Regions from separate parts of the Lactobacillus rizhaonensis genome, predicted to be linked through region 2. Evidence: predicted binding sites of a transcription regulator. Region 2 holds the regulator's gene; each other region holds the start of a gene.
What was found. The regulator Rex, encoded in region 2, represses fermentation and respiration genes when NADH is low (regulators of the CRP and FNR family bind a similar motif). The targets are predictions, from matches to a motif close to TTGTGAANTANTTCACAA.
Positions count from the first base shown of each region.

Region 1: AAA915_RS07590 (NAD(P)-dependent alcohol dehydrogenase) is a predicted target of Rex. The motif match lies at 2,137-2,154, and genes of this name have one in related genera.
Region 3: pplA (extracellular electron transfer flavoprotein PplA) is a predicted target of Rex. The motif match lies at 2,905-2,922, and genes of this name have one in related genera.

Region 1 is NZ_BTTV01000006.1:9,340-20,446, reverse strand. It holds gene AAA915_RS07595 (LacI family DNA-binding transcriptional regulator) at 1-730, shown strand, start outside; gene AAA915_RS07590 (NAD(P)-dependent alcohol dehydrogenase) at 980-2,098, opposite strand; gene AAA915_RS07585 (alpha-glucosidase) at 2,314-3,981, shown strand; gene AAA915_RS07580 (glycoside hydrolase family 13 protein) at 3,993-5,717, shown strand; gene AAA915_RS07575 (glycoside hydrolase family 65 protein) at 5,872-8,145, shown strand; gene pgmB (beta-phosphoglucomutase) at 8,130-8,807, shown strand; gene AAA915_RS07565 (ABC transporter ATP-binding protein) at 8,812-9,918, shown strand; gene AAA915_RS07560 (extracellular solute-binding protein) at 9,989-11,107, shown strand, end outside.
Region 2 is NZ_BTTV01000003.1:241,223-252,329, forward strand. It holds gene AAA915_RS05800 (hypothetical protein) at 1-820, shown strand, start outside; gene AAA915_RS05805 (hypothetical protein) at 820-1,989, shown strand; gene AAA915_RS05810 (GNAT family N-acetyltransferase) at 2,210-2,614, opposite strand; gene abc-f (ribosomal protection-like ABC-F family protein) at 2,768-4,690, opposite strand; gene AAA915_RS05820 (redox-sensing transcriptional repressor Rex) at 4,971-5,606, shown strand; gene groES (co-chaperone GroES) at 5,767-6,051, shown strand; gene groL (chaperonin GroEL) at 6,071-7,696, shown strand; gene AAA915_RS05835 (DUF969 domain-containing protein) at 7,830-8,498, shown strand; gene AAA915_RS05840 (DUF979 domain-containing protein) at 8,507-9,430, shown strand; gene pcp (pyroglutamyl-peptidase I) at 9,450-10,097, shown strand; gene mutS (DNA mismatch repair protein MutS) at 10,266-11,107, shown strand, end outside.
Region 3 is NZ_BTTV01000002.1:153,856-164,962, forward strand. It holds gene AAA915_RS03995 (UbiA family prenyltransferase) at 1-751, opposite strand, end outside; gene AAA915_RS04000 (FAD:protein FMN transferase) at 797-1,882, opposite strand; gene pplA (extracellular electron transfer flavoprotein PplA) at 1,952-2,869, opposite strand; gene AAA915_RS04010 (FAD-dependent oxidoreductase) at 3,114-5,009, shown strand; gene AAA915_RS04015 (NusG domain II-containing protein) at 5,084-5,461, shown strand; gene AAA915_RS04020 (Gx transporter family protein) at 5,473-6,018, shown strand; gene AAA915_RS04025 (polyprenyl synthetase family protein) at 6,020-6,979, shown strand; gene AAA915_RS04030 (hypothetical protein) at 7,105-7,419, opposite strand; gene AAA915_RS04035 (ABC transporter substrate-binding protein) at 7,873-9,078, shown strand; gene AAA915_RS04040 (branched-chain amino acid ABC transporter permease) at 9,104-9,982, shown strand; gene AAA915_RS04045 (branched-chain amino acid ABC transporter permease) at 9,991-10,947, shown strand; gene AAA915_RS04050 (ABC transporter ATP-binding protein) at 10,950-11,107, shown strand, end outside.

The DNA of each region.
Region 1 (11,107 bases), on a different contig from region 2:
GCCATATTATATGAACCTGTTATTTGGCATTGCACGTGGGTTATCAAAAAAGCAATATGCCATCCAGCTAGTTACAGACAGAAATAAAATAGAAGATGGCAACTTTGACGGCTACCTGATTACTGGCGCCCGCTCCAGTGATTATGCTTTATTTGACAGCCTTAAAAAACCCTTTATTTTATTTGGCGAAAATCATCATGGCTATGATTATGTGGACAATAATAATCAGTATGGTGGAGAATTGGCGACAAAATATGCACTTTCGCGGTTATACCAAAACGTTATTTTCATTGGCATTGATGTCAGAGAGCCATTTGAGTATTCGCGTGAAACGGGTTACGTTAATACATTACAGAAGCATAAAAAGGTCCCTCAAATCTATCGTATTGCCAATCACAGTCACGCTGCGCAAGAAGTAATCAAAAATAATTTCCACAAGTTTCCTAAAGATACTTGTTTTATCTGTGCCAGCGATCGCATTGCTACAGGAGTGGTCAGACAATTGCAGGATGAAAAGGCTAAAGTTCCGGCTGATTTTGGTGTGATTGGGTACGATGGCGTTTTTCTGGATCAGGTTTCCAACTTGAAGTTAACTACCGTTAAACAGCCGATTTTTAAAATGGGTGAACTCTTGGCCAACATGCTCTTACGCAAAATTGATCAAAAAGGGTCACCTCAAGGAGAGGCACTAATTAAGCCTTCCTTAGTTAAAAGAGAATCAACCAGGTAAATATTAAGTACAAATAAAAATACACGTAATAATCGAATATCAGGCCGATTACTATGTGCTTTTTTAATGGTTAAAACTGCTATCACAAAGGCTAGTCAGTGAGAATTGAAACGATATAATTGAACTCACAAAAAATGCCAAAACAATTAAAAAAGTTTTGGCATTAATTATTTAAAAATAATATGACCCCCAAATTTGTCCTAAATTTGGGGGTCACATTTTCTGGGAAAAACTAGATTGTTTTCTTTATTATTCAGGTTTGTAATCAGGATCGATAATCAAAACAGGCTTGATTGTTTTACCAGAAACTGAATCAGCATTAGCCTGATTAATATCTTCAAATTGATAAAATTTTTCAGTCTTATCAAACGGAAACTTTCCTAATTGATAAAACTCAAGTAATCTTGGTATGTCAACTTGTGGAATGGCGTCACCCATGTTAACGCCAACTACTTTTCTATCATCTACACAAAGATCGTTCCAAGTAGAAATGGTCAAATTCTGAGCTGTTACGGCAATTGCTGCGCAAGTGCCACCCTGTGCCAAGGCATCGACAGCATTTTTAATAACGCCAGAAACACCAGTAGTATCAACTGTCCAGTCAACACCATATCCGCCAGTTAATTCCTTGATCTTGGCAACTGGGTCTTCTTCTTTGCTGTTGATTGTATGTGTGGCACCTAATTCTTTAGCTAATTCAAGCCGCTCTGGAACAACATCAACTGCTATTACTTTGGTGCAGCCACTAATTACGCCGGCCATCATTGCAGCTAATCCTACTGCGCCAGTACCAAAGACAGCAATGGTATCGCCTGGTCTAGCTTTAAGAGTGTTGAAGACAGTACCGGAACCGGTAACGTAGCCACAGCCAAGAGGGCCAACTTTGCGCAAGTCGATGCTATCATCAATTTTTACCGCGTTTCTCTGATCAACCACAGTAGTGGTAGTGAATGATGATTGGTTAAACATATCACAAATTCTGTGACCGTCTTTTTGGAAATGATCATCACCATCTGCGCGGACGCCAGAAAGATTATAGTCACTATAATGACGGCATTGGGTAGGGATACCCTTTAAACAATTATCACAAATACCATCAGCGTAGAAAGATAAAATTACGTGATCGCCTACATTGAAGTTTTTAACCTGGTCACCAACTTTTTCAACAATACCAGAACCCTCATGTCCTAGAATTACCGGGTAGCCAACACTTGAATCACCTTTGCGCAAGGCTTCATCTGAGTGGCAGATTCCGCTTGCTACCATATGAATTTGCAAGTCAGTTGGTCCTACTTCGTGCAAATCAATATTGTCTTCGATCTCAAACGGATCGCCCATTTTATTAACAACAGCAGCTTTTATTTTCATAAAAAAATCCTCCTTACTTGTTAGCGATTTCAAGATTATTGTGAACCTGTACACATAAAAATGCAATAGTTTTTTGAAGAAAAATATGCCTGAATATAACGCACTACACTAATTTATGTTGAACTAATAAGTATTTTTTTGATAGCGGTAACATTGCTATTACCATTGCCTCTCACCAGGCTTCTCCGCTAAACTTTAAGTGGAGGTATAAATTTATGACGCACTGGTATGAGCATGCAATAATTTACCAAATTTATCCCAAGTCTTTTCAAGACAGTAATGATGATGGTATTGGTGATTTAAATGGAATTAGGCAGAGATTACCATATTTACAACAGCTGGGTATTAATACTATTTGGCTAAATCCTGTTTTTGTTTCCCCGCAAGTTGATAACGGCTATGATGTGGCAGATTACTTTAAAATCGATCCACGAATGGGAACGATGGCAGACATGAAAGCTCTAATTGCTGCTTGTCACCAAGTAGGAATTCATGTGCTTTTAGATTTTGTTTTAAACCATACTTCTGATCAAAATGAATGGTTTCAAAAGGCCAAAAGTGATCCTCATAGTCAATACCGCGACTACTATATTTTTGCAGGTGCAAATAATCAGCGTCCGAATAACTGGGGCAGCTTTTTCGGTGGCAGCGTTTGGGAGCCGGATCCGGCAGGTACGGGCCAATTTTATTTCCATTTGTTTGACAAGCATATGCCTGATTTAAACTGGCGTAATCCCAAAGTAAGACAAGAAATGCTCAAAATTGCGGAATTTTGGCTGGCTCAAGGAATAGATGGCTTGCGCCTTGACGCTTTTATTCATATTGCCAAGGCAGATTTACGGCAAAGTTTTCCGGTAAAGAAAATAGCAAATGAAGATGACCAAACGATAGTTGCTGAACCCTTTTTTGCTAATTTGCCCCAAGTTCAGAAATGGCTGCGTCCATTTTGTGAGCAAATAAAAAAGGATTATCCTGAAGCTTTGCTTTTAGGGGAAGCTGCCAGCGCTAATGTTAACTTAGCAGCGGACTATACGGCAAAAGACCACCACCTTTTAGACAGTGTTGTTACTTTTCGTTATTTTAAGGATGATCAGCGTCACATTGATCCTAATTTGCCTGCAGATTTTCAGCCTAAAGGACTTGACTGGGATGCTTTTAAAAAGACGCAGGTTATTTGGCAGCAAACTCTGGCGCAGGTTTCTCAACCTACATTATATTGGAGCAATCACGACATGCCGCGACTCGCTACCAGAATAGCGCAGACTGAAACACAGGCACGCAGCTTAGCAATGCTGATGTATTTGCAACGAGGAATCCCCATTATCTATTATGGCGAAGAATTGGGCTTAAAAAACCTGCTTTTTACTGCTGAAGAAGAGTTTAATGATCAAGAGGTAGAACGCTTTATCACGAAAGCTGCAGATTGGGGTTTAACAAAAGCAGAAGCATTGAAAATGGTCAGTCAAGCGCACAAAATGCCGGCGAGAGGGCCGATACCCTGGACGGCTAAAAAGCCAAATTATGGTTTTTCAAAAGTGAGACCATGGCTTAAAGGTCAAAGTCAAAATGACGCTAATGTTCAGGCTGAACTGGATGATCCTGACAGTATGTTTAACTTCTATAAACAATTGATTAGTTTGAAAAAAACTGCTTTGTTTCAATCAGGTAGTTTTTACTTGTTAGCAACTGCTAATGACAGCTACGTATACCAGCGGGATTTAGCAAATGATAGTGCAATCGTGGCTGTTTCACTAAGTAGTCAAAAATTAAAAATTAAAGTACCTAGTGAATATAGGAAAGTCATGTTAACTGCCGGACAGCATTATTTGAATAAGAATGAATTGATTTTGATGCCGTATTCTGGTGTAGTTTTAAGTAAATAATGGAGGAAAAAATGCAATTAGCAGCCCTGAAACATAGAACAGAAAGCGAAGACTGTTTTGTCATTAGTCAGCATCACGTGCGGATTAGGTTCCACAGTGCCAAAAATGATGTTAAAAAAGTAATAGTTCATTATACTGATAATTATCTTGATACCAAGACTGATAAAACCATGGCCATGACTAAAGCGGGACAAGGGCAGGTAACTGATTATTGGGTAGCAACTTTGAATGCTCCTTATCGCCGTCTTAAATATACTTTTGAAGTCATTGGCCAGGATAACAGCCATAAAATTGTTGGAGACCGCGGGATCAAAGATTTTACTGCAGCAAATTTAGCAGCTGACAGCAGCTACTTCAAATTACCTTACTTGCATGAAATTGATCAAACCAAAACCCCTGACTGGGTTAAAAATACTGTCTGGTATCAGATTTTCCCTGAGCGTTTCGCAAATGGTGATAAAAATAATGATCCTCAAGGCACAAAACCGTGGGATCCGCAAGATCATCCCGGACGAGAAGACTTTTACGGGGGCGACTTACAGGGTATTATTGACCATCTAGACTATTTAAAGGAGTTAGGCGTTAACGGATTATACTTGTGTCCAGTTTTTAAAGCCAGTTCCAATCATAAGTATGACACGATAGACTATCTGCAGATTGACCCTGATTTTGGTGACAAGGATTTGTTTGCCAAGTTTGTGAGTGAAGCTCATAAAAGGGGAATGAAAGTAATGCTGGACGCTGTCTTTAACCATTTAGGCGGACAATCAATGCAGTGGCAGGATGTAGTAGAAAATGGTGCTAAGTCAAGGTTTGCATCCTGGTTTCATATTAATCATTTTCCAGTTAAACCATATCAAGGACCTGAGGCAGGCGGTCCAAACTATGATACCTTTGCTTTTGAAGGGCAAATGCCCAAATTGAATACTGCGAATCCTGCAGTCCAAGATTTTCTGTTGGAAATTGCAACTTACTGGGTAAAATATTTTGATATTGATGCTTGGAGGCTGGATGTTGCTAACGAAGTAGACCATCATTTTTGGCGAAAATTTCATGATGCGGTTACTGCAATTAAGCCTAACTTTTATATCGTAGGTGAAATTTGGCATAGTGCACGTCCTTGGCTCAACGGTGACGAGTTTTCTGCAGTAATGAATTACCCGTATACTTTGCAGATTGAGGAGCATTTTTTACACAAAACAAAAACGGCTCAGGAACTGGTTGAGGCTCTGACTGATCAATTAATGATGTACCGCGACTGCACGAATCAGGCAATGATGAATATGCTTGATTCTCATGATACCGCCCGTTTACTGACGCTTGCAGGTGAAAATAAAGCGCTGGCTTTGCAAACTCTGACTTTTATGTTCATGCAGACTGGCAGTCCGTGCATTTATTACGGTACTGAAATGGGAATGACGGGAGGAGAAGATCCCGATTGCCGCAAACCAATGGACTGGCAAAAAAAGGGCACGCCTTTTTGGGATGAAGTGCAAAAGCTGATTGCTTTTAGAAATAACCATGCTGCTACTATAGGTAATGGCACAATCAGTCTAAGTGTTACGTCTACCGGCTTAATCCAAGTTAAGCGAATTGGTGCAGAAAAGATCACTGCTCTTTTTAATACAACACCTGATAAGATTGCCGTTGCCACAAACGGCCAGGTGGTACTGAGTCAGAATTTTGCAGATGGACAACTTGCTGAGCACGGGTTTGTCATTGAACTTGCAAATTAATTTTAAAGAGTCTGAGAGAAATTATTTCTTCCCAGACTTTTTTTAAACATGATTCTGATACCGTTAACAGCGATTTTGCTATTGTCAAATACTCCATTTTTGCGAATAATGAAAGCGTAAACAAAAAACCTCACCAAAGAGGGAGAGAAAGTAAATGAAACGAATTTTTGAGGTTGACCCATGGAAAGTTGCTACGCATAAGTTTTCCCCGGTGGATAAAAGGCTGCAGGAAAGCATTACTGCGATTGGCAATGACTATATGGGGATGCGCGGTAATTTTGAAGAAGGATATTCTGGAGATCAACTGCAGGGTACATATTTAGCAGGTGTCTGGTTTCCTGATAAAACGCGAGTAGGCTGGTGGAAAAACGGCTATCCTAAATATTTTGGCAAAACCATTAATGCCCCCAGCTTTATTGGAATTGGTATTACAGTTAATAATGAAAAAATTGACTTAGCCAAGATTAAATTTAAAGACTTTTATTTTGAATTAGATATGCACCAAGGCTTGCTTACCCGCAGTTTTATTTATGAAGGTGCGGATACTAAAGTTAAGTTTGAATTTCAGCGTTTTTTACATATCAAGCTAAAAGAAGCAGCTTTAATTACTGTTAAGGCTACTGTACTTGCAGGTCAGGCACAAATTGAGTTTAATTCAACGCTTGACGGCACAGTTACTAATGAAGATAGTAACTATAATGAACATTTTTGGCTTAGCTGTAATGAGAATGCTGAAAAGCGTTCCATTCAAGTGATAACCAAGCCTAATCCTTACGATGTGCCTCAGTTTACGGTTTTGTTAAAAGCAGGCCTAAGAAATAATAATCATGTTGTTGAGGGCGCTGTTAAAACTGCAACTGCAAAGTTAAGCGAAAAACTGGCAGTTACTCTAAATGCTGGTGAAAGTTACACTTTAGAAAAAGATGTGATCGTAATTACCAGTCGTGATGTAGCACCTGAAAAGCAAAGTGATCGTGCAGATGAGTTGATGCAACAATTGCAGTCAAAAAGCTTTGCAGAAAATTTGGCCGATCATACTGCAGTTTGGCAGGATCGTTGGACTAAAAGTGATGTAGTTATTACCGGCAATGATGAAGCGCAACAAGGTATTCGCTTTAACATTTTACAGTTATTCATGACGTATTATGGTGAAGACAAGAGACTTAATATCGGTCCTAAAGGCTTTACTGGTGAAAAGTACGGTGGAGCTACATATTGGGACACAGAGGCTTTCATCTTTCCGATGTATCTTTGTATCACTAAGCCGAATGTCACGCGGGCATTATTACAATACAGACATGATCAACTTGATGGTGCCTATTATAATGCTAGGCAGCAGGGCTTGGCCGGAGCACTTTTCCCGATGGTAACCTTTAACGGAATTGAATGCCATAACGAGTGGGAAATTACTTTTGAAGAAATACACCGTAATGAGGATATTCCATTTGCAATCAAACGGTATACTAGTTATACGGGAGACGAATCATACGTTAAGAACGAGGGCATGGATGTCCTAGTAGGCACTGCCAGATTTTGGGCTGATCGAGTCCATTATTCCAAGTGGCGGCATAAATATGTTATCCACGGAGTAACAGGACCTGATGAATACGACAATAACGTTAATAATAATTGGTTCACCAATATTATGGCGCAATGGGTACTGCAATATACATTAGAGAGACTGCCGCTTGCGGATAAGACTGCCCAAGAGCGTTTAAACGTAACTAAAGAAGAACAGGCAAAATGGCAAGACATTATTGACAATATTTATTTGCCTGAAGATAAAGAACGCGGCATTTTCTTGCAGCAAGATGACTTCTTGGATAAAGACATTAGACCAGCTACAGAAATTCCGCTTGACCAAAGACCAATAAATCAGCATTGGTCTTGGGATAAAATTTTACGGTCACCTTTCATAAAGCAAGCCGACGTATTACACGGTATTTATTATTTGGATGACAGGTTTACCAAAGAACAAAAAGAGCGTAACTTTGCATTTTATGAGCCGTTGACGGTACATGAAAGTTCCCTTTCCGCCTGTATTCATTCAATTTTGGCCGCGGAATTAGGGCGTAAAAAGCAGTCAGTAGAATTTTATGAACGCACGGCCCGCCTAGATCTCGATAACTACAATAATGATACGGATGACGGCCTGCACATTACTTCAATGAGCGGCTCATGGCTGGCAATAGTCCAGGGATTTGCCGGCATGCGGTATGGTCATAATCAATTAAGATTTAATCCTTTTGTGCCAGACAATTGGACCGGTTATAGTTTTAAAATTAATTATCGTGGACGCTTAATTAAGGTAGAAGTGACGCAGCAGGAGACGTGTATTACGTTAATTAGCGGAAAGGAACTAACGATTTTAGTTAAAGAGCAAAAGGTTACTTTAAAAGAGGGTGAACAAAATTGCTTAAAGGCCTGATTTTTGATTTAGATGGTGTCCTGACTGATTCAGCTAAATTTCACCTGACAGCGTGGAATAATTTAGCTCAAGAACTGGGTATTAAGTTGACCAGTGCGCAGTTAGATTCTCTACGGGGAATATCACGGATGGACTCTCTTGATTTGATTCTGAAATATGGCAAGCAGGAAAATAAGTACTCTAAAGCTCAAAAAGAAGAATTTGCGGCAGAAAAAAATGAAAAGTTTTTAGAGCAGGTTGAAACTATGACGCCAGCTGATATTTTGCCCGGAATTACAGAATTATTAGCAGATGCCAAAAAAGCAGGTTTGAAAATGTGTATTGCTTCTGCTTCTAAAAATGCCCCTAAAATCTTAAGTAAGCTAGGTATTGCTGATCAGTTTGATCAAATTGTTAATCCCGCTTTGCTGAAACGTGGTAAGCCGGATCCGGAAATTTATCAAAAAGCACAGCAGTTGCTAAAGCTGCATAATGATGAAGTGATTAGCTTTGAAGATGCGGCTGCCGGTGTTGCGGCAATTAAAGCTGCGCAGCAGTTTGCAGTGGGAATTGGAGATAAACAAATACTTAAAGGAGCTGATTATATCGTTAAATCTACAAAGGAATTAAAGCTGGATAAAATTGTGGCGGTATTTAAGAAAAATGATAAGAAGGTAGGTTAAAGATATGGTTGAAGTTGACTTAAACCATATGTGTAAAAAGTATGAAGGCAATGATCACTATTCAGTGAAAGACTTTGATTTACACATTAAAGATAAAGAGTTCATTGTTTTTGTCGGCCCCTCAGGTTGTGGTAAATCAACTACTTTAAGAATGATTGCGGGATTAGAGGATATTAGCGAGGGTACTCTTGAAATTGATCACAAGGTAATGAATGATGTGGCACCCAAAGACCGTCATATTGCCATGGTTTTCCAGAACTACGCGCTTTATCCGCACATGTCAATCTACGATAATATGGCATTTGGCTTGAAACTGCGTCATTATCATAAAGATGAGATTGATAAAAGGGTACAAAATGCTGCCAGGATTCTTAATTTGCGTGAATATTTGGATAAAAAGCCGGCAGAACTTTCTGGTGGTCAAAGGCAAAGAGTCGCTCTGGGACGGGCAATTGTGCGGGATGCACCTATCTTCTTGATGGATGAGCCCCTGTCAAACTTGGATGCGAAACTGCGTGTTTCTATGCGGGCAGAGATTGCCAAACTGCACCAGAACTTAGGTACAACTACAATTTACGTTACTCATGATCAGACTGAAGCTATGACTTTGGCTGATCGGGTAGTGGTAATGTCAGTTGGTAAAATTGAACAGATTGGGACACCGCAGGAAGTATATAACCATCCGGTTAACCAATTTGTTGCCGGATTTATTGGATCACCGCAAATGAATTTCTTTAATGTCCACTATCATGATGGTCAAGTCTCTGATGGCAAGGGCCTTAATCTGGGAATACCAGAAGGCAAGTCAAAATTGCTTAATGAGCAGGGCTATAATGACCGTGACTTGATACTGGGTATTCGGCCAGAAGATATCCACGCAGAAGAAGCCTTTTTAGAAACTTGGCCTGATGCGGTGGTCGAATCTGAAGTCGTTGTTTCTGAACTCTTGGGAGCTACTATTCAGCTTTACCAAAGAGTGGATGAAACTGAGTTTGTTGCTAACATCAATGCCCGGGATGTTTATCAACCAGGGCAAAAAGTCAAGATGGGCTTTGATTTGAACAAAGCACACTTTTTCGACAAGGATACGACCTTGGCGGTAGTTAATTAGGGAATAAAATCAGTGACTTCAGTTGTCATTGATATAAAAACATGTTGTTTTATATTAGGAGGTAAATAACATGAGTATTTGGAAGAAAGTAGCTTTAGGAAGTACAGCAGTTTTAGCTGCAATGTCACTTGCAGCATGTTCTAATGGTAAATCAGATTCTTCATCAAGCAGCAGCAGTAATCAAAATACCAAGCTGACTTTATGGGTTGATACTAACCAGGTATCATACTACAAGAAAATTGCCAGTGATTTTACTAAATCACATAAGAACATTTCAGTGCGTGTTACACAAAGTCCAACCGGATCAGCTAATGCCAAAACTGATGTGGGCAAGGACCCTTCAAAAGCAGCCGATGTTTTTGAAGCACCTAATGATCAATTAGGTCAACTGGCAGATTCTGGTTATATTAATCCTCTGTCACCAAAAGACAGCAACAATATTAAATCTAATTACATTGATGTTGCAGCTAAAGGTGTAACTTGGAAGGGCAAGATCTATGCTTATCCATATGCACAACAAGCACAAACAGTGTATTACAACAAGTCTAAATTATCAGCAAGTGATGTAAAAGACTGGAAGACTTTAACCTCAAAGGGAGTTGTGGCAACAGACTTTACTAACGCTTATGTTATGTGGCCGGTATTCTTCTCTGCTGGTACAAAGCTTTATGGTGACAGTGGTGAAGATTTGAAGGGTTCAACCTTTAATTCTGCTAAAGGTGTTAACGCATTGAAGTGGTTTGCGGAGCAAAAGAATAATAAGGGCGTAATGCAGACTTCTAATGCTTTGAACCAATTGAAGAAGGGCAACGCTCAAGCCATCTTGGATGGTCCTTGGAATGCAGCTAACATTAAGAAAATTTTAGGTAAGAACTTTGCTGTTGCTAAGTACCCAATGATTAATGTCGGTGGCAAGAACGTACAAATGCAGGCCTTTTTGGGAATCGAAGGGTTCGCTGTCAATGCTCATACCAAGAGTCCTAAAGCTGCATCACAATTAGCAGCATTTATCACAGATAAAAAGTCACAATTAATTGCTCACAAAGAAGCTGGTCAAATTCCTGTTCTTAAGGAAGCAGTTAATGATTCAGTAATTAAGAACGATCCAGTTGCTGATGCGGTAATTGAAATGTCTAAACCTGGCAATTCAGTCTTGATGCCGAAATTACCACAAATGTCTGTCTTCTGG
Region 2 (11,107 bases):
GGAACAAAAAGGCAAATTGACTGATCTAAGTTCAGATGAAAAAGATGGACATAAAAGTATAATACTGCGTTTAAAGTATCTCATAGCTCACCCTATGCCTTATGAAAGCGACAGCGCAGTCACCGGGATACAATTTCTGTTATATTTGAATGCAAACTATTGGCCCATCTTATTTAGTTTGGTAATGATTTTTATTTTGACTTATTTATTTACTGGTTCTTATAAAACTGGTCTTGACATTTCGACTGTCTTGCCAATTAATCGCTTGCAAAATACCCTGACTAATAATATTGTGGGGCTGGTAGTTGTCAGTTTTATTTTTCTTTTACTAAACTTATTAGTTTTCGGTGGAGCAACGAGCATTTTTGGTACTGGTCGCAATGACTATCCTTACATCATTCACCATCTGGTTAGCGGCCACTTGGTGCCAGGAATTGTTCCAACTGCCAAATTGTTGCCCCAAGCTGTTATACTGCAGCTCTTAAATTTCATATTTATGGTTTTGTTTGTACAGCTGATTGCTAAAATTTTTCATAACCAGTTACCGACTCTGTTAGTTTCGCTATTGCTTTTATTAGGCGGTCATTTTGTTACAATTTTTATTATTCCGCTGGAGAAGATTGCGCAGTTGCTTCCTGGTACTTATTTAGGAGTATTAAACATTGTTTCAAACCAAACAGCCTATACAATGAACAATTCTGCTATTAACTTTTCAAATGGTGTGTTTACCTTAATACTAAGTTCTATATTATTATTGTTGTTGGTACTTTTAATTGATCGCCTTACAACTGTTACACATAGAAATGGGAGACTGGCATAATGTCCTATTTGGCTTTTCAGCTTAAAAAAGTATTTAAGAATAAGCTAACCCCCGTTTGCTTAGCAATTCTAGTCTTAATAATGGGTATTGTCTTATTCATGAATATTCGCACTAATCCCCGATTTTCCTTACAGGCGGGAGCTAAATCAGAGATTGCTTATTGCCAAAAAGAAATTAACCGGCAGCAAAGATTACTTAAACATGATAAACAAAAATCAAAAACTGAGATTCACAATGATACTAAAGCTGCTATAAAGCAAAACCAAGATGTAGTTAAGCAAGATAAACAAGTTCTAAATGCGGCAAATAAAGGCAACTGGCGCAAAGCTTACACGATTATGTGGCAACAAAAAAAGCAGGAACAAACTATTAGATCAAATGGTCAAGATTTAGCAGGCCTTAATTCAAAAATAAATATAGAGAAAAAACTGCAATTCTTTAACTATTTACGCCATGAGCCTTTGCCTTATGAAAGTCAGGATATGCCAGTAACAGGCTGGCAGTTCTTACTGCAATTAAATCAGCAATATTTACCTTACGTATTTACTCTTGTTGCTCTGTTTTTACTAACTTTGCTTTTAACTGATTCTTACCACCAAAAGTTAGATACGGCGCAGCTATTACCGCTTGAAAAAAATAATTTAATGATTTCTAATATCATAGCAGGAATAGTCCTGACCCTTGGTAGTTTTTTAGCGATTAATTTAGTATTATTTATTGCAACTTCCTTTATTTCTGGTACAGGTAGTTTAGCCTTTCCTTATATCGTAGGTCAATATACAGGTGGTAGGCCTCTTATTGAATGTGTATCTACTGGCAGTTTTATTATTAAAGTAATTGTATTGCAGGTACTTACCTTCATCTTCGAGGTTGTCCTAGTTCAGTTCCTTGCTCGAATTTTTCGTGATAAATTACCAGCATTACTTATCGCTATTTTACTTGTCCCGGGACTTAACATTGCAACTATGGTAGTTGAGCCGCTGCGTAAGATTTGCGCCTGGCTGCCAATGACTTACCTAAATGCAGTTGACATAGTATCAGGCAATTTAGGAATTAATTATCAAAATGTGCAGTTGAACTATACGACAGGGATTTTAACACTGTGCTGTTCAATTTTAATAATTACTATTATGATTTCACTGTCCAGTCATATAAAATATAAAGAATAAAATTTTATATTTCTTAAATCAACGTTTTTACTTTTAATTTAGTATTATCATGACTTTAGATCGTTCATTTGTTTATTTAAATTATGCTTACTCAAAAGTCTTTTAAAACTAAGTGTAAAAATATATAACAAGTAATAACATACTCGCCATTACAAAATGGAAAACTCATTTCAAAAGAGTCTGGGAAAAGATAGTTTTTTCCCAGACTCTTTATTATCTCTTAAAAATCTTTGTAAAAAGCGATCAAGTTGTATTTGTCACACGGATTAAAATCACAGCTTTCATAAAACATGCGCGTTTTAACGGTATTTTCTGTCAACAAAACTTTCTGTCTTACAGAATTATATTTCTTTAGCACGCTATTGATTAATTTCGTACCAATTCTTCGTCTTTGATAAGCAGGATTAACCAGTAAATCTTGGATATAAGTGATGGTCAGACCATCACCAACTACTCTGATTAATCCAACTAACTGGTTCTGATCATAAGCGCCAATAGCAAAAAGCGAATTTGCAACTGCTTTTTGCAGTAGCCGAGGGTTTTGTGTATAGCAACTCCAACCAACGCTTGTGTATAAATTGATAATTAAAGAGTAATACGTGATTTTCCATGTACACCTTTCCAATTTATTTTTTATAGAACCAGAAATTTATCAAGTTTTGCAAACAAAAAATCAATTAATAGTTAGCGAGGCAATTACTGCAAGTTAAAATATAGAAATAGTAAACAAGAAGGCAGATTTATTCCTATTTTTGTTGTGCTTACTTGATATATTGTTTTAGTCAAAGCTATCCAGTTCAGTCAGTGCCTTTTCCCAAGCATCATTTGCCTCAGCAAGTTGTTTTTGCACTTCAGTGAGCTGTTCCTGCAAGGGGCCTAACTTGTCAAAGTTAGTGGCAATTTCAGGATCAGCCATTTGAGACTGAATATCTTCTTGCTCTTTTTCCAGCTGTTCAATCTTATTTTCAGTATTTTCAACTTCTCTTTGTAACTTACGCTTTTGTGAATCGCGCAATTTTTGCTCTTGATAAGAAAGTTTATTTTTATTTTCGTCTACTTTTGCTGCCGTATTGTTTGCTGCCAACTGGTTCTCTGTAACAATGTTTTGTTTGTTTTTTTCATCTAAATAATAGCTATAATCACCCTCGTAAACATGAGCACTACCATTTTTGATCTCCACAATTTTATTAGCTAACTGATTAATGAAATAGCGATCATGTGACACAAACAACAAAGTACCATCAAAATCCTGTAAAGCTTTTTCTAATACTTCTTTGGCCTCAAGATCCAAATGGTTAGTAGGTTCATCCATCAGCAGAAAGTTGTTATGCTCTAGTGACAAAACCGTTAATGTTAATCTGGCCTTTTGACCACCTGAAAGTTGCCCGACAGTTTTATCAATATCCTTTGCCGTAAATAAGAAACTGGCTAGAATCGACCTCACATCTTTTTCAGGCATTGTTTTATGACGGTCCCAAACGGTGTCAATCACCGTTTTAGTTGGATCAAGTCCTTGTAGTTCCTGATCATAATAGCCGATATCTAGCGAAGCACCATATTTAATTGAACCTTTTTTCGGCTTTAATTCTTTCATAACGGTTTTTAGTAAAGTTGACTTACCAATACCATTTTGACCAATAACGGCTACGCGGTCGCCTTTATTTATTTGCAGAGAAATATCGTGCACCATTGTTTTTGTCGGATAGCCAATTGTTAAATCACGTAAAATTAAAACTTCTTTACCTGAAGGCCGCTCGCTTTGGAAATTAATGCGCACTTTATTTTTGTGCTTTGGGGGAGTAATTCTTTCCATTTTCTCCAATTGCTTGCGGCGGCTTTGTGCTCGTTTAGTAGTTTTGGCTCTGACAATATTTTTTTGAATAAATTCTTCGTCTTTTTTGATTTGCTCTTGCTGCTTTTCATACGCTTCTTCTTGCTGCCGATCACGCAGCTGACGTTCAGCAACGTATGCGGAATAATTCCCCTTAAAGACAGTTAATTTTCCAAATTGCAATTCAAAAATCTGTGTGGCTAAATTATCTAAAAAATACTGATCGTGGGAAACAACTAAAATAGCACCAGAATAGTTTTTTAGATAACTTTCCAGCCAGTCCAAAGTGTCTAAATCAAGGTAGTTGGTAGGTTCATCAAGTAACAGTAGAGCAGGTTTGCGCAGTAGCAATTTAACAAATGAGAGTCTTGTTTTTTCTCCTCCGGAAAGACTTGCGATCTTTTTGGACCAAGTTTCTTCAGGAAAGCTAAAGCCATTCAAAATACTTTTGATATCAGCCTGATAGGTATACCCTCCTTGCTGCTCAAAGTTGAATTGCAGTTGATCATACTGTTTTAACAAATCTCTTCTTTTAGGGTTAGCAGCAATGTCTTGCTGTAAACTTGTGATTTTTTTACTCATATTAATTAAGGAAGTAAAAACGCTGAGCATTTCTTCCCAAATCGTTTTACTTTCATTTAGACTATTTTCCTGAGCAATGTAGCCGACATCTATGTTTTTATTAATTGTGAAGTCACCATGTGTGGCTTCTTCCTCGCCAGTCATAATTTTAAGCAGGGTTGTTTTACCAATCCCGTTAGGTCCAATCAGACCAATTCTGGCATTTGCGTCAATTGAAAAATTGACATTTTTAAATAATGTGTTGGCACCGAATTGTTTTTCTAAATCGTGTCCTTGTGCAATTATCATAATTTTTCACCTAAAAACCATTTTAGCATACGTATTGAATTTCTTGTGTGAGAGTTTGACAGATATATGAAAGAAAAAGTGCAAAAATAAAGCCTTTTTATGCTTAAATAAATAAAAATACTAATTCCTATTATCAAGCCTGTTACTATTATGCTAAAATTTAAAAGATTGTGAAAAAAATGTTTGCAAATGGCGTAAATTTATAGGTAAAATAGAATTGATTGCTGAGAAATTCACAAGAACGAATTACATATACTTAATTAAGTTGGAGGCTTTTTAAATGGAAAAAATCAAAATACCAACGGCAACGGCTAAAAGGTTGCCGTTATATTACCGTTATCTTATTATATTAAATGAGGCTGGCAAAGAAAAAGTTTCCTCAACTGAGTTGTCTGAAGCTGTCCAGGTAGATAGTGCATCAATCAGACGTGATTTTTCTTATTTTGGCGCTTTGGGTAAAAGGGGTTATGGCTACGATGTTAAAAGTTTACTTTCTTTTTTTAAAAAGATTTTAAACCAAGACACTCTAACAAATGTTGCTTTGGTTGGTGTAGGTAACTTAGGTCATGCTTTATTAAATTACAATTTTAAACGCTCAAATAATATTCGCATTTCTTGTGCTTTTGATATTGATGAGAAAATTACCGGCAGAATTCTAAGCGGTGTGCCTGTCTATGATATGAGCGAACTCAAAAAGCAGCTTAGTGACCAACAGATTTCTATTGCAATTTTAACCGTTCCATCTGTGGCTGCTCAAAAAACTGCTGATGATATGGTAGAGGCTGGTATTAAGGGGATCATGAATTTTACCCCAATTCGTTTATCTGCACCAAGTGGCATTAGAATTCAAAACGTTGATTTGGCTACTGAGTTGCAGACACTTATTTACTTTCTTGATTCAGACAAGAAAAAATAGTTTTAAAAAGCAAATTAGCACTTTTTTACTCAAAGTGCTAATTTTTTCTTGCATTTTTTCATAAAAGGGGTTATTATCATAAATGTAAGTTAGCACTTGGCAAATAGGAGTGCTAATGGCACATAAAAGAGATTAAAATTTAATTTTAGGAGGGACAAACGTGTTACAACCAATTGGTGATCGCGTGATCGTAAAAGTTAAAGAAGAAGAAGAAAAGACTGTAGGCGGAATCGTCCTGGCTTCTAATGCTAAACAAAAGCCGACAGAAGGTGAAGTAGTTGCTGTTGGTGAAGGTAGCTTTGCTGAAAATGGTAACAAGATACCTATGTCTGTTAAGGAAGGCGACGTTGTTTTATACGACAAGTATTCTGGTACAGATGTTAAATACGATGGTCAAAAATATTTAGTCCTTCACGAAAAAGATATTTTAGCAATTGTTAAGTAATTAAGGAGCGTATAAAAATATGGCAAAAGAAATTAAATTTTCAGAAAAAGCAAGACGTTCCCTGTTAAAGGGCGTTGACAAATTAGCCGATACTGTTAAGGCTACAATTGGTCCTAAGGGTAGAAACGTTGTTTTGGAGCAATCATACGGTAATCCAGATATTACTAACGACGGTGTGACAATCGCCAAAGCGATCGAATTAAAAGACCACTACGAAAATATGGGTGCTAAGTTAGTTGCAGAAGCAGCACAAAAGACAAATGATATTGCCGGTGATGGTACTACTACTGCTGTTGTTTTAACCCAAGCAATTATTCGTGAGGGTATGAAGAACGTTACTGCCGGTGCTAACCCTGTTGGTGTTCGTCGCGGTATTGAAAAAGCTACAAAAGCTGTAGTAAATGAATTACACAAGATTAGTCATACTGTTTCTTCAAAAGACCAAATTGCTCAAGTTGCTTCAGTTTCTTCAGCTTCAAAAGAAGTTGGTGATCTAATTGCTGATGCAATGGAAAAAGTTGGTAATGATGGTGTTATCACTATTGAAGACTCACGTGGTATCGAAACTGAATTATCTGTAGTTGAAGGTATGCAATTTGACCGTGGCTACCTTTCACAATACATGGTAACTGATAATGACAAGATGGAAGCTGATCTTGACAATCCATATATCTTAATTACTGATAAGAAGATTTCTAACATTCAAGACATCTTGCCATTGTTACAAGAAATTGTTCAACAAGGTAAATCACTTTTAATTATTGCCGATGATGTTTCTGGTGAAGCTTTGCCAACATTAGTTTTGAACAAGATTCGTGGTACATTCAATGTCGTTGCTGTTAAAGCTCCTGGTTTTGGTGATCGTCGTAAAGAACAATTACAAGATATTGCTGCTTTAACTGGTGGTACAGTTATTACTGAGGACTTAGGTCTTGAATTAAAGGACACTAAGATTGACCAATTAGGTCAAGCTCGTCGCATTACTGTAACTAAGGACTCAACTACTATTGTTGATGGTTCTGGTTCAGATGAAGCAATTAAAGATCGTGAAGATTCAATTAGAAAGCAAATTGCAGAAACCACTTCTGACTTTGATAAGAAGAAATTACAAGAGCGCCTGGCTAAATTAACTGGTGGTGTCGCTGTTATTCATGTTGGTGCTGCTACTGAAACTGAATTAAAAGAACGCAGATACCGTATTGAGGACGCATTGAACTCAACTCGCGCTGCTGTTGATGAAGGCTACGTCGCTGGTGGTGGTACTGCTTTAGTAGATGTTAAGGATGCTGTTAAAGACCTTAAAGGTGACAATGCTGATGAACAAACAGGTATTAATATTGTCTTAGAAGCTTTGACTGCCCCAGTTCGTCAAATTGCTGAAAATGCTGGTGAAGATGGTTCAGTTATCTTGAATAAACTTGAAGGTCAAGAAAACGAAGTTGGTTACAATGCAGCTAACGGTAAATGGGAAAACATGGTTGAAGCCGGAATTATCGACCCAACTAAGGTAACCCGTACTGCTTTACAAAATGCTGCTTCTATTGCTGCTTTGCTGTTGACTACTGAAGCCGTTGTTGCCGAAATACCAGAAGAAAAACCTGCCGCTGATCCAAATGCAGGTGCTGGCAATCCAGGTATGATGTAATTTAGTTTTTATTAGTTAATTAATAAATCCTACTAGCAATCCTGTGGGGCTTGCTGGTAGGATTTTTTGTTTAATATACAAGTTATCAGAATTTAATATTTAAATACTGCCTTTACATTAGGAAGGAATATTAGTGGAATATTTAAGTTTACTAGGTATCGTAGTGATAGTAATTGGCTTTGCGCTAGGACTTGATACCATAGCCGTGGTTATTATTGCTGCTTTAGTGACAGCGTTAGTTTCAGGAATAGATTTTGTCTCGTTTTTGACGATTTTGGGCAAAGGATTTATGGATAACCGAATGGTTTCCTTGTTTTTTCTGACTTTACCAACAATTGGCATTTTGGAAAGACATGGTTTAAAGCAGGCGGCTGTTAATTTGATTAAAAAAATGAAGAAGCTGACACCAGGTCGCATTTTTGATATTTATTTAGCAATTCGAGAAATTGCAGGCGCCTTTGGTATATCTCTGCAAGGACACGTACAATTCATTGCTCCTCTGATTAATCCTATGGCGCAAGCAGCTGGTAAAATTAATAGCAAATTGACTGCTTTGGAAGTTGACCAAATTAAAGGCAGGGCGGCTGCAACAGAGAATTTTGGTAATTTCTTTGCACAAAATTTATTTGTGGCCTCTTCAAGCGTTTTACTGATTGCAAGTACTATGAAATCTTTGGGTCATCCGGTGGATCCTAGTGGTATAGTTTTATATACTTTTCCAGTTGCAATCATCAGTTATATTTTATGTGTACTTTACAATCATGTGTTTGACCAAAAATTACTAAATCAACAAGAAAAGTAGGGGAAATAATGGATACTTTAATCAATAATATTTTACTAGCATTCTATATCTTAATTGGGCTATTTTTCTTGGCTGCAGCTATTGAATCCTGGCGTGATCAATCAAATCCCGTGCGCTGGGGTACAGGGCTATTCTGGTTATTGTTTGCAATATTATTTTGCTGCGGGCAATGGCTGTCGAATACAATTAACGGTGCAATTATTATAATTATTGCCTTGTTATCTCTATTTAAACAGGTTCGCGTAGGGCACATCAGGGATTTAGACGAGAAAGTTGCTCAACAAACTGTTAAACGCATTGGTAACTGGATCTTTTTGCCAAGTATCTTGTTAGCAGTTTTAGCTTTGTTAATAGCCCAATTTACTGATCTGGGTGGTCAAGTAGGTATAGGTGTAGCAGCGATTGTTTCACTTATTTGCGCACAGATTCTGACTAAAGCAAATGTCAAAGTTGTATATGAGGATACTCAGAGAATGGTCCGCTCTGTGGGGTCTGCTGGAATCCTACCACAGTTGCTTGCAACTCTTGGTGTGGTGTTTACAGCTTCTGGTGTTGGGCAAGTGACTGCTAAAGCTATTTCCGGCCTTTTTCCTATTGGAAATCATTTGTTAGGAGTTACACTTTATTGCGTTGCCATGGCATTGTTTACTGCCATTATGGGTAATGCGTTTGCGGCTTTTGCAGTTATTACTGCTGGGATTGGCATCCCATTTGTTGTAGCACAAGGTGGTTCACCCGTTGTAGTTGCAGCTTTAGGAATGACTTCGGGCTATTGTGGTACATTACTAACACCAATGGCAGCTAATTTTAATACTTTGCCTGTTGCTCTTATGGAAATGAAAGATCAATTAGGTGTAATTAAGCAACAATTTCCGATCGCAATTAGCATGTTGCTCATTCAAATTATTCTAATGTACTTTTTGGCATTTTAAGATAGTGAGGAGAAATATAATGAAAATTCTTGTAACAGGTTTTGATCCATTTGGTGAAGATAAAATTAATCCTGCAATTGAAGCAGTTAAACGACTGGATAATGAAATTGCTGGAGCACAAATCGTAAAACTGGAAATACCAACTGTTTTCGGTGATTGTGCCGACGTGGTTCATGCAGCTATTCTTAAAGAAAAACCTGATTATGTGTTAAATATTGGACAGGCTGGTGGTCGCTACGGCCTAACGCCTGAGCGTGTAGCTATTAATTTTGATGATAGTCGCATTGCCGATAATAAAGGATACCAGCCTCTTGCCACTCCTATTCATGAAGACGGTCAAAATGCATATTTTACGCAACTTCCTGTTAAAGCAATGGCGCGTGCAATTCGGGAAGCTGGACTTCCAAGTTCAGTCTCTACAACAGCGGGTACATTTGTCTGCAACCACATTATGTATCAAGTGCAGTATATGATTGATAAAGAATTTCATGACTTAAAAGCTGGCTTTATGCACATTCCGTATCTACCAGAACAAGTTGTTGCTAAACCAGAAACTCCTTGTCTGAGTTTGGCAGACGATGTAAAGGGAATTACAGCTGCCATTAGTGCAATTGTTAAGATGGATGGCAAGAAAGATTTGGAAAGTATTGAAGGACATATTGCCTAAATTTTGGATTTATTTATATGCGAAAGTAATAATTGCAGCTAAAAAACATATTGTGAGAAGAGATCGTTTTACTTGCGGTCTTTTTTCTTTTAATGAATAGTTTAGCGTATAATAATAACAGTAATGCAGAAAAGAAGGAGAATAATGGCGCAAACAAACCTGACTCCGATGATGGAGCAATATCACCAAATCAAAAAGCAGTATCCCGACGCTTTTCTTTTTTATCGGGTTGGCGATTTTTACGAATTATTTGAAGACGATGCGGTTAAAGGTGCACAAATTTTAGAATTAACTTTGACTCACAGGTCAAACAAAGCAGAAAACCCTGTCCCTATGGCAGGAGTACCTCATGTAGCGGTTCAATCTTATGTTGATACACTGGTTGAAAAGGGTTATAAGGTGGCTTTATGCGAACAACTTGAAGATCCGAAAAAGGCCAAAGGAATGGTTAAACGTGGTATTATCCAACTCGTGACTCCTGGAACCTTGATGAATGATAAACCAAGTGAAGCCAAGGAATCGAATTATCTTACATCAGTTGTGACTACTAAAAGTTGTTTTGGACTAGCATACAGTGATTTATCGACTGGTGAGATTTATGCTACCCATTTGAAGAGCTTTGCGGCTGTTTCAAACGAATTATTGTCTTTGCGTACCCGTGAAGTTGTTTTTAATGGTCATTTAAATGATCAGGATAATGATTTTTTTCATAAAGCAAATATTACCGTATCAGAACCTGTTGCATTAACTGGCAAGCATGCGGAGATTTCGTTTGCTGAACAGAATCTGACAAACTCCGCTGAAAAAGCTGCTGTAAAACAGCTAGTGGGATATTTATTACAAACTCAGCGTCGCAGCTTAGCCCATTTACAGGTCGCTAAAAGCTATGAAGTCAATCAGTATTTACAAATGTCTCATACCGTGCGGGATAATTTAGAGTTGACGGCATCAGCAAAAACGGGTAAGAAAATGGGTTCACTTTTTTGGGTGCTTGATAAAACGCATACCGC
Region 3 (11,107 bases), on a different contig from region 2:
GGGTTAAAAAACTAAACAAGTTTAAGGAATTCTGAACTCCAATGTAAGAAGGTAAGGTGTGACGGCCATTAGCCAAATCTTGTTTCAAATCGCAGGTATTGTCCGCAAGCATTGTTGCTGCGTTAAAGAAAGCTTGTGGTAAAGCTACCCAAAAAATTAATAAGAGGTTGGCTAAATTGCCCCCAACAATAAATTGAGGCCACTCAAAGTTTAAATAGGCTAATTGACTTACCGGGGAATTAATGTAAGCAGCTAAAAACATAATTCCCAGCCCTTCGAATAAACCGGCAAGAATTTCTCCCAATGGCACTCTTGAAAAAGGGACTGGACCATACGTGTAAAATACAGCTACAAAAAGTCCGGGAGCACCGATTAGTAAAATAAAAAGATTGGTTCGGACAGTTAGCCAAATGCCTAAGATCGCTGCAATTAAAAGCAGGCTAAGCATAACTACCATTGCAGTTGCTGGAGATAAATTACGCTTACCGATTAAATTATGTTCTTTTTGATAGTCTCGACTTTTGGCTAAGCGATAATCTTGGACATTGTTAAAGCCTGTAACAAATAAAGCGATTGCTCCTTGAGCAATTAAATATATTAAAGAATTCTGCCAATTAAAAGTATGAAAATAAAAATAAGCAAACAGTATTCCTAATAAATACGGCATTAAACTGTTTAACTTGGTATTAAGCCGCACCAGTTCAAAAAAATCAGTTATTGTAAAGTGACTGTACTTCTTTTTAGCTTCCATTAAATTTTCCTTTCAGAACATCATTTAACATAGAAAAGTTAATTACTAGTTTTTAAGTTTTGCAAGTCGGTAACCATTGCCTGAAAACAATTTGAATTTATTTTTTAAGCCGGAAGTAATATATACTTTTTTCTTTTTAGTGATAAATATTGCTTCTACACCAGGCTTATGCTCCACATAGTCGTAGCCTTTTTTTAATCCGCGATTAAATACAGCAGTTGAAAGGCCATCACCAGTGGTCGACCGTTTGGCAATAATTGTGACACTTAACAAGTTATTTTGACAAGGATAACCCGTTTTAGGATCCATTAAGTGGCTATAAACTTTATTACCGACTTTGAGATATCGTTCATAAATACCTGATGTTACTGCAGTTGCATTCTTTTGCGGTAAAGAGCCGATGGCATCACCACGCGCAGCGCTGGGATCCTGAATTCCCACCGTCCAGTTACTATTATTTGTAGGAGAATTTCCCAGAACGTAAATATTACCACCTAAATCGATAATTGCACTGGTCACACCGTTTTTTTGCAAAACTTTCATGACCTCATCAGAAATAAATCCTTTAGCCATACCGCCTAAATCAAGCATCATGTTCTTTTTCTTAAGAAAAACAGTTTGTTTCTGATCATTAAAAACCACATTATGATAATTAATTAGTGGCAGCCGTTTTTTGATTGTGCTTGCTTTAGGTTTATGGGCATCGGGAAAGCCAATTCGCCATAAACTCGTAATTGGTCCGATTGTTAAGTCGAACGTACCAGCGGAAATTTCACTATAGTAGTAAGCATCTTTACACATACGATAAATGGTTGGAGTAACTTTTACAGGCCTAATGCCAGCGTATTTATTAATTTTGTCTATTTCACTACCTTTTTGATTAACAGTAGTTTCAGTGGCTAACTGCTTAATGCGCTTGAAACCTGCTTTTAATGCTTTTTGTTGGTTTTTATTGTAAATCTTAATGGTGCAAACTGTTCCCATTAAAAATTGAGTATCTGAGGTAGGGGTAGTGGTAACAGCGGTTTTTGCTGGCGTTGTGTCTTTACTTTGAGTTGAGCAAGCCGTCAGGCTGAAGCTTGTAATTAGTAATGCAAGTATCAGCAAAAACTTGTTTGTTTGCTTCTTCATATAATTTATTTCTCCTAATAAAAAAGAGCGGCTAAATGTCACTCTTTTTGTGATTAACTAATTATATTTTTATTCCTGGTAAACGATATTGTCAACTTTGATAGTTCCACTTTTACCTTTTTGAGCGGCATTAATTAGTTGTTCAGCATAAGCAATAAATGAGTAGGAAGACTCCGTTGCACCGGAAACAGCTTGTACTTTTTCGGTGTTGCCTTTAGCTTTGATGAATTCCTTTTGTAATTTTGGAATGTATTCTTTAGGACCAATCTTGTTAACCTTCTTCATTTGCTTTTCATAAGAAGCATTTTTGGTCTTGGAAACGCCCTTGTTGTTTACTTGGTCGTAAGTAAAGTCACTAATTTTACCGTTTTTAACTACCATAGTTAAAACTTGGCGATAACCATGACTATAGTTCTTTTCAGCCAGTTTATACGTACCATCTTTCATCTTCTTATTGTTATTGATGTGAATGGTAGCTGTATCACCTTTTTGTGCAGCCTGAGTCAGCTGGTTGACATAATTCTTTAAAGTGGTGCTGGAACTGGTGGCTCCAGAAACAACTTGAATAGCGCTAGAATTAGCACCATTTGCGGCAAATGATTTTTGTAGTTGTGAGATGTATTCCTTAGGACCAATCTTTGCTTGAGAATACTTCTTCATTTGTGATTCGTATTTAGCATCCTTAGCCTTGGACTTGCCACTCTTGTCTACATTATCGTAACTGGTATCAGTAACTTTACCATTTTTAACGGTCATAGATACTTTAACACGGTAACCGTTGAAATAGTTGTCTTCTACTAATTTGTAAACACCGTCTTGCAGTTTGCCACCAGCAACCTGCTTAGGAGTTTTCTTTTTCTCAACTTTACTTACCTTTGGCTTAGAATCGTTTGAAGAACTTTTCTTAGCTGTTGTTGAACAAGCACTTAATAAAAGTGTAGAGAGTGCCAGAATAGCAGTACTATATATTAAATTATTCTTTTTCATAATATCTCCCTCAGTGATAATAAAGATTTATAACATTGTGTACATGTTCACTTACTATAATTATAAGATAGAGCTCTACTTTGTGCAACCACAAAATATGAAAGCGTAAACTTATAATGATAGCAATTAAAGCGTATAGGCATAATATTACTAACTTAGTTTGTGAAAGTGACCACTTTACCATAATCCAAAACACTAGTATAATATAATATAACTAGTATTTTCGCATTAAGGAGTGTTAAAAGTGGCTGAAACAAATATTGTAGTTATTGGCGGCGGCTATGGTGGTCTTTACACGACTAAGCATCTTGCCAAGAAATTAAAAAAGCGGCATGATATCAAAATCACGCTGATTGATAAAAATCCTTATATGACTATGATGACTTCACTTCATGAAGTTGCGGCTAACAGGGTAGAAGCCAAAAGTTTAAAATATGATCTGCAACGTTTATTCTCACGGAGAAAAAATGTTGATGTTGTAACTGACAATGTTACCAAAATTGATCAATCTGCCAAAAAAGTTATTGGCGATAATGGCAGTTATCCCTATGATTATGTCATATTAGCTATTGGTTCGCAGCCTAATGACTTTAATACTCCTGGTGTTAAAGAAAATGGCTTTGTTTTGGGCAATCTGGATGATGCAGAGCGACTACGTGACCACATTGATATGATGGTTCATTTAGGTTCCAAAGAACGCGATCCTGAAAAGCGGGCACAGTATCTTAACTTTGTCGTTGTTGGTACAGGTTTTACTGGTACTGAAATGGCTGGTGAATTAAATTCTTGGCGTGGTGATTTAGCTAAGAAATATAACTTGCAAAAAGACGACATCAAGATAACTATGATGGAAATGGCCCCAACTGTTATGAATATGCTTGATCGCTCTGATGCTGATAAGGCAGAAAAATATCTCTTAAAACAAGGTGTGGAAATTAAAGTCAATACCGGTGTTGTTGGTGTTCATGAAAATTATATTGATCTTAAAGATGGTTCAACATATCCAACCAGAACTTTAATTTGGACTGCTGGTGTTAAAGCTGTTGATACTGCTAAAAACTTTGGTTTTGAGACTGGCAGAGCTGGCAGAATTATAGTTAATGAATATTCCCAAATTCCAACTGATCCACATGTTTACGTCATAGGAGACGTTGCTCTTTATGATGCTAACGGCAGCGGCCGTGGTGAACCGCAAGTGGTTCAGGGAGCTGAATCTGCTGGTAAGTGTGCTTTAAGAAATATTTTGAGTCAGATTAACGGCGGTGAACCTGTCAAATTTAAAGGGACTTATTCAGGATTTATGGTTTCTTTAGGGCCTGCCTGGGGTGTGGCCTCTCTTGTTAATACTTTTCATCTGAGCGGCTTTTTCGCCATCTTAATGAAAGACATAGTAGACATGATTTACTTCATGGAAATCTATTCCGGTCACTATCTCTTCCATTATATTATGGATGAATGGTTCAGAATTAAGCGCCCAACTTTATGGCGCGGTAATCTTAATCGGTATGGCAATGTCTTATGGACTGTACCTTTGAGAATTTACTTAGGCTTGATGTGGCTAGTAGACTGCTGGTATAAAGTTCAAGGTAGCGGCTCCTGGTTTACCAACAAATTGCAATTGCATTTTCCATGGCTTGTGCAAGCTGCAACCAGTGGCGCTTCACAGAAAGCTGCCGCTACTACAGCAGCAAGCGGCAAGGCAGCGACTTCTGCTGCTCCTGCACTATTTTCTCTAAACTATGACTATGGTCATTCACCAATGGCTGTTTTTGATAAAATGCCTAACTGGGTACAGTCAATGACTAAAGTCATGATTCCTAACAAGGATGCGGCACTAGTTGCTCAAAAGACAATGACGTGTTTGGAAATTGCATTAGGAATTATGCTGGTTTTAGGATTATGTACCTGGTTTGCCGGTGGTATGAGCGCAATTTTTGTAGCTATTTTCTGTTTATCAGGAATGAACTATTGGGTAAATGTTTGGATGATATTTGCGGCAATAGCAGTTATGAACGGCTCTGGTAGAGCATTTGGTCTGGACATGTGGTTTGTTCCATGGCTGGAAAAGAAGCTTACTAAGCTGAGATATGGTGTCTTGAAGCCAATTTATCATGTCGATAAAAACGGAGTAAAGAACTAACAATGGTAACTCTAAAAAGTCCTATGGTTTTATCTGTAAGACTTTTTTAGTTTTAATTGTTAGTGAGGTAATACATGGAAATTTTAAAGAAGCTTAAACTTGGTGATTTTTTAATTATAGTAATTTTATTAATCATTAGTTTTACTCCTTTTTATATGTTGCACAATCAGGAAAAAGCTGACGATCAAATTATAGGAATCGTCAAAATTAATAATCGTGAAGTGAAAAGACTTCCTTTAGATAAAGATCAGAAGTGGCGTTATCAGAAAAATGGTAAAATTAATATTGTACAAATAAAAAATCACAAGATTCGGGTAATTGATGCCAATTGTAAGGACCAAGTATGTGTTAAAGAAGGCTGGAAAAGCAAAAGCGGAGATACAATAGTCTGCCTGCCGCATAAATTCTTAATTGAGTTAAAAAATAAAAATCAAATTGATGGTAATAAATAGATCTAGATATTATGACTGAAACAAATAACTATTTACGCACATATGTGTTTACAGGAATTCTATGCTCACAAGGAATTATTCTTAGTGTTGTTGAGCAAATGTTTCCTTCGCCTTTTTTCTTTGCTCCTGGTGCTAGGCTTGGTTTAACTAATATTATTACGATGATTGCATTAATGATTTTACCTTTTAATAATTGTGTTTTACTGACATTTTTGCGTCTAGTACTAACTGCTCTGATGACAGGAGGTACTAGTACCTTTTTATTTGCTGCTGCAGGTTCATTCTTAAGTCTGTTTTTAATGAAATTATTTTTACCGCTTGTTCCCAGATTTATTAGCATAATGGGAGTATCAATTCTTGGCGGCGTATGTCATAATTTTGGTCAATTATTAATTGCAGTGCTGCTAGCACATAGTAAATATATTTTATTGTATTTGCCTTTATTGACAGTATTCGGAATTCTTTCTGGAACAATAGTTGGTCTTGTCAGCAGCTACTTATTGCATTATGTTGATGCATTGAGTTTTATCAAAGGAATAATTAATAAAGGTAATTAACATGTCAAGGCTAGAAAAAGAGTTACAGCAAGTCCAAAATACAATTCAAAAAAATATCCGGACGCCAAAAGGTAAACTGGGAGAAGCAGTTAGATATGCATTTTCTAAGCCTGGCAAGCAATTACGTCCTAGTTTTGTTCTATTATTTGGAGAAATGGGCGAAAGCAACAGGGAACAGAAATTAATTAATATTGCCGGTTCGATTGAAATACTGCACAATGCCACTCTAATTCATGACGATATCATTGATAATTCAAATGTTAGAAGGGGCAGAGCATCGGTTCAAGCTAAATATGGTAAAACTATAGCACTATATGCTGGAGACTTCTTATTTGCTTTGTCATTACAGCTGCTAAGTGAAAACACTTCAAAGATAACAAATCTGCGTGCAAACGGCAGCACTATGCAAAAAATACTTGCAGGTGAAACCACTCAGTTTGGTAATGAGTATGATATTACAATTACGGAAAAAGAATATCTTGAACAAATTCGGGGCAAAACGGCTAGTTTGTTTGGTTATGCCTGCTATATTGGTGCACTCGAAGGGGGACTTAGTAAAAGACTTGCTAAGAATGCCCAAGAAGTAGGACTGCTATTTGGTCAGGCATTTCAACTGCGGGATGATATATTAGATTACACCGCTTCTACTGCTGAATTAAAAAAGCCGGTATTATCAGATGTGGTTAACGGTGTTTATACTGGTCCTCTGATTTTTGCACTGAAAAAAGATTCTTCTGGTAAATTGAGGGATTTAGTTAAGAAGGGTAAGAAACTGAATTCTGCTCAATTGGAGCAAATTGACCTTCTGGTGAGTGAATTAGGTGGAATTAGGCATGCACAAGATTTAGCAAATGACTTTACAAATAGCGCATTGGCGATACTTGAGAAAAATTTTGCCGAGTATCCTGGATATGAAAAGGTCGCTGATATTGTCCGTAAAATGCTTACCAGAAATTGTTAATCATAAAAAAGAGGTTGACTTAATGTTTGCTATGACTTCCCAAATTTAGGAGTCAAAACAGTTCAACCTCTTTTTTTATAATGAAAATATTTAAAAGTTATCTAAATTAATTGTTAATTTTAGTTCTATGCCTTTTTAGGCTTACGAGTGAAACCAAATATGACTTGTAAAATCACCAGAGCGCAGTAAGCCATCAGCATGTAAACCAAAAGACTAATGTCTGCCCTAGTAGAAGCAAACCAGTACCACTGATTTCCTTCAGTACTATAGATTAAATCAGCCAGACCTATTAAAGCTAAAATCAAAACATTAATAATTGCAAAAATCCATAAGTTGCCATTTTCATGTTTAGCAACATATATAATCGACCAGGCTGCTGACCATATTCCCCAAAGACCGGTAGCAGCAATTATAATCCAGTAAAAAACCGTAGCAAACATACTTATGCCTCCTCAATAACTCTATTTTACCATAAAGCTCACAAAATCACATGTTTATTTGGCACTATTTATTATGGTAGGAATTCAACTAATTTTTCTAAGAATAAATTTAATAGAAAAATCTTAAAGCTTTGCTAAAAATAATTGTAAATTTATCTTGACATACTAATGTTCTTTTTTTATAATTCTAAGTATTAAATTAAATTTTGGGAGGTGATTTTAATGAAAGCTAAATATTTAAATATGCGAAGTAATGCTGAAAATATTATTGCCCAAAATTTAATTGCCTTGTTGTTGTCGCGCAGGACTTAGCTTGAATAGATTACTTCTAGTAATTTTACATGTTGAGCCCTTGTTTGCGTCTAATGAATGGGGCTTGACTAATAATTGACTTAAGACCTCATTCATTAAGTGAATGAGGTTTTTGGTTACCAAGCTATTTATAAGGAGAAAATGATGAGTAAATTTTCAAAAAGAATGTTGCGTGTCCTGACGTTGGGAATGGCTGGCTTAGCGTTAGCAGGCTGTTCAGTGGCGAAAAGCGGGGGAGGCAAAGGTACACACCAAGATAAAGATACGGTCAAAGTCGGTATTAATATAGAGTTGTCTGGTACTGCTGCTGGCTACGGCAGTGCTGAAAAACAAGGTATAGTTCTAGCTACCTCCGAAATTAATAAGGCTGGTGGAATTAACGTCAACGGGCATAAAAAGAAGCTTAAGTTGCTTATCCGTGACAACAAGTCCTCAATTGCTACTTCGGCTTCAGTCGCTGCACAATTGGCAACTAAGGATAAAGTGGCTGCAGTTGTAGGTCCAGCTACTACTAACTGCGGTACAGCAGAAATTCCTAATGTTACCAAGGCTTCTGTTCCCTGCGTTAGTCCATCCGCAACTGATCCAAATTACACCAGACAGAAGAACGGCAAAGTGCAGCCTTATGCCTTTAGAGCTTGCTTCCAAGATACATTCCAGGGAAAGAGCGCAGCTAAGTTCGTCGATAAAAAGCTGAAGGCCAAAAGGGTAGCTGTCTATGCTGATAACTCAAGTGATTATGGTACTGGTTTAGCTAAAGCCTTCAGGGAAACTTATAAAGGCAAGATTGTGGACAGTCAAACATATTCTGCCGGTGATAAAGACTTCAACGCTGTTTTAACTTCATTTAAATCTAAGAAAATCGATGCTATTTATGTACCTGGCTATTACACAGAGCTTGGTTTGATCATAAAGCAAGCACGTCAGATGGGTATTAAAGCTCCAATCGTTGGTGGTGACGGAATGTGTGATCCGAAACTAGTTCAAATAGCAGGTGCTAAAAATGCAACTAATATTTATTACACCACGCCATTTTCAACTAATGTAGCTGCTAAAAACCCAGATTCAAAAGCTGCTAAGTTTATTAAAGCATATAGAGCTCGTTATCATTCAGAAGCGCCAACATTTTCAGCTTTGGCTTATGATGCAGTTTATTTAGTAAAAGCGGCTATTGAGCAACAAAAATCTGATGATTCCGTTAAAGTTGCTGCAGGTCTGGCTAAGATAAAAGATTTTGATGGTGTTACCGGTAGAATTACCATGGATAAGTTCCATAATCCTGAAATGCCGATTGCTATTGAAAAATTGACTAATGGTAAAGTAAGCGACTCATTTCGTGTTGAGTAAATAAAAATAAAAGGAGTGCTTAAATTTGCAAACAGTTTTACAGCAAATCATTAATGCCTTGTCACTGGGATCAATTTATGCCTTGCTGGCATTAGGCTACAGCATGGTTTATGGCATTATTAACTTAATTAACTTTGCTCATGGCGATATTTATATGTTAGGTGCATTCTTTGCTTACTATGTGATTAATGCTTGGCATTTTAACTTTATTACAGCACTGCTTTCTGCAATGATTATTGGTGCAGTTTCTGGTGTAGTGATTGAATATTTTGCTTATCGACCACTACGTAAATCACCTCGAATAGCTGTATTGATTACGGCTATTGGTGTTTCGTTCTTACTAGAAAATGGTATGTCATATTTTGTTGGTTCAAATGCTCGTAGTTTTCCGCAAGTAATTGAACAAGTAAATTACAATATTGGTGGGGTGCAAATTTCAAACGTTCAAATTTTGATTTTAGTTACCGCCTTGATTTTAATGGTTTCATTACAGCTGATTATTCAAAAAACTAAGATGGGTCGGGCGATGCGTGCAGTTTCTGTCGATCCTGCTGCAGCTGAATTAGTTGGAGTTAATGTTAATCATACAATATCATTTACCTTCGCTTTAGGTTCTGCCTTAGCTGGTGCTGCAGGTATTTTAATTGGAATGTATTATAACCAAATTGATCCTTTAATGGGAATGACACCTGGTATTAAGGCATTTGTGGCTGCCGTTTTAGGTGGAATTGGTTCAGTACCTGGAGCATCTCTTGGTGGCTTCTTAATCGGAATTTTAGAGACATTTTTCCAGTCAATTGGTTTGTCGGCATATAAAGATGCAGTCGTTTATCTGGTATTAATTGTTATTTTGCTTTTCTTACCTGCTGGCATTTTTGGCAAAAATACTAAAGAGAAGGTGTAGGTGGCAAAATGAAATCGAATTGGAAATACATTTTGTCGTGGCTGTTGCTGATGGTAGGCGGATTTTACCTAATCAATGCGCTGATAATGGTTGGCGTCATAGATGATTTTATTGAAAACATGCTGGTCACGATTGGAATAAATATTATCTTAGCAACTGGCTTGAACCTGATTATTGGCTTCAGTGGTCAATTTTCTCTTGGCCATGCAGGCTTTATGGCAATAGGAGCATACGCTACTGCAATTATTACTCAACGTATGAGTAGTGAAGCTGGCTTCTTAGTTTCAATGCTCGTAGGTGTACTTTTGGCTATTATCATTGCAGCAATTATTGGGACAGCTACCTTCATTCGCCTAAAGGGTGATTATTTAGCAATTGCTACTTTAGGAGCAGCTGAGATTATTCGGAATGTCATTAATAATTTGAAAATTACTGGTGGAGCAGCCGGATTGTACAATATTCCGCAATTATGTTCATGGCCTACTGTTTATATTTTGGTTTGTGTAACTACAATTATCTTGACCAATTTTATTCGTTCGAAAAATGGTCGAGCAATTAAGGCTGTGCGGGAAGATGAAATAGCTGCTGAAGCAATGGGTATTAATACTACCAAATGGAAATTAGCTGCTTTTGTCTTAGGAGGAGCAACAGCTGCAATTGCCGGCAGTCTTCATGCTTCATTCTTACAAACAATCTCACCTTCAAACTTTGGCATTATGGAATCAATCTCTATATTAGTTATTGTTGTTTTGGGTGGTGTTGGCAGTATGACTGGCACATTTGTAGCAGCAATCGTTTTAGGCGTTTTAGACACCGTTTTACAAAGCTTTGGTGCATTAAGAATGGTGATCTATGCTATAGTTTTAATATTAATCATGATTTTCAAGCCATCGGGACTTTTAGGTAACTGGGAATTCTCCCTTAAAAATTTAACCCGCCACTTCGGTAAAAAGGAAAGGAGCTAGATATGCCACACTTATTAGATGTTGACCACGTAGTGCGAAAATTTGGTGGGTTGACTGCCGTTAATGATGTTTCACTTCATCTGGACAAGCACGAACTAGTTGCCTTGATTGGCCCTAATGGTGCTGGTAAAACCACCTTGTTCAACTTGCTAACCGGCAT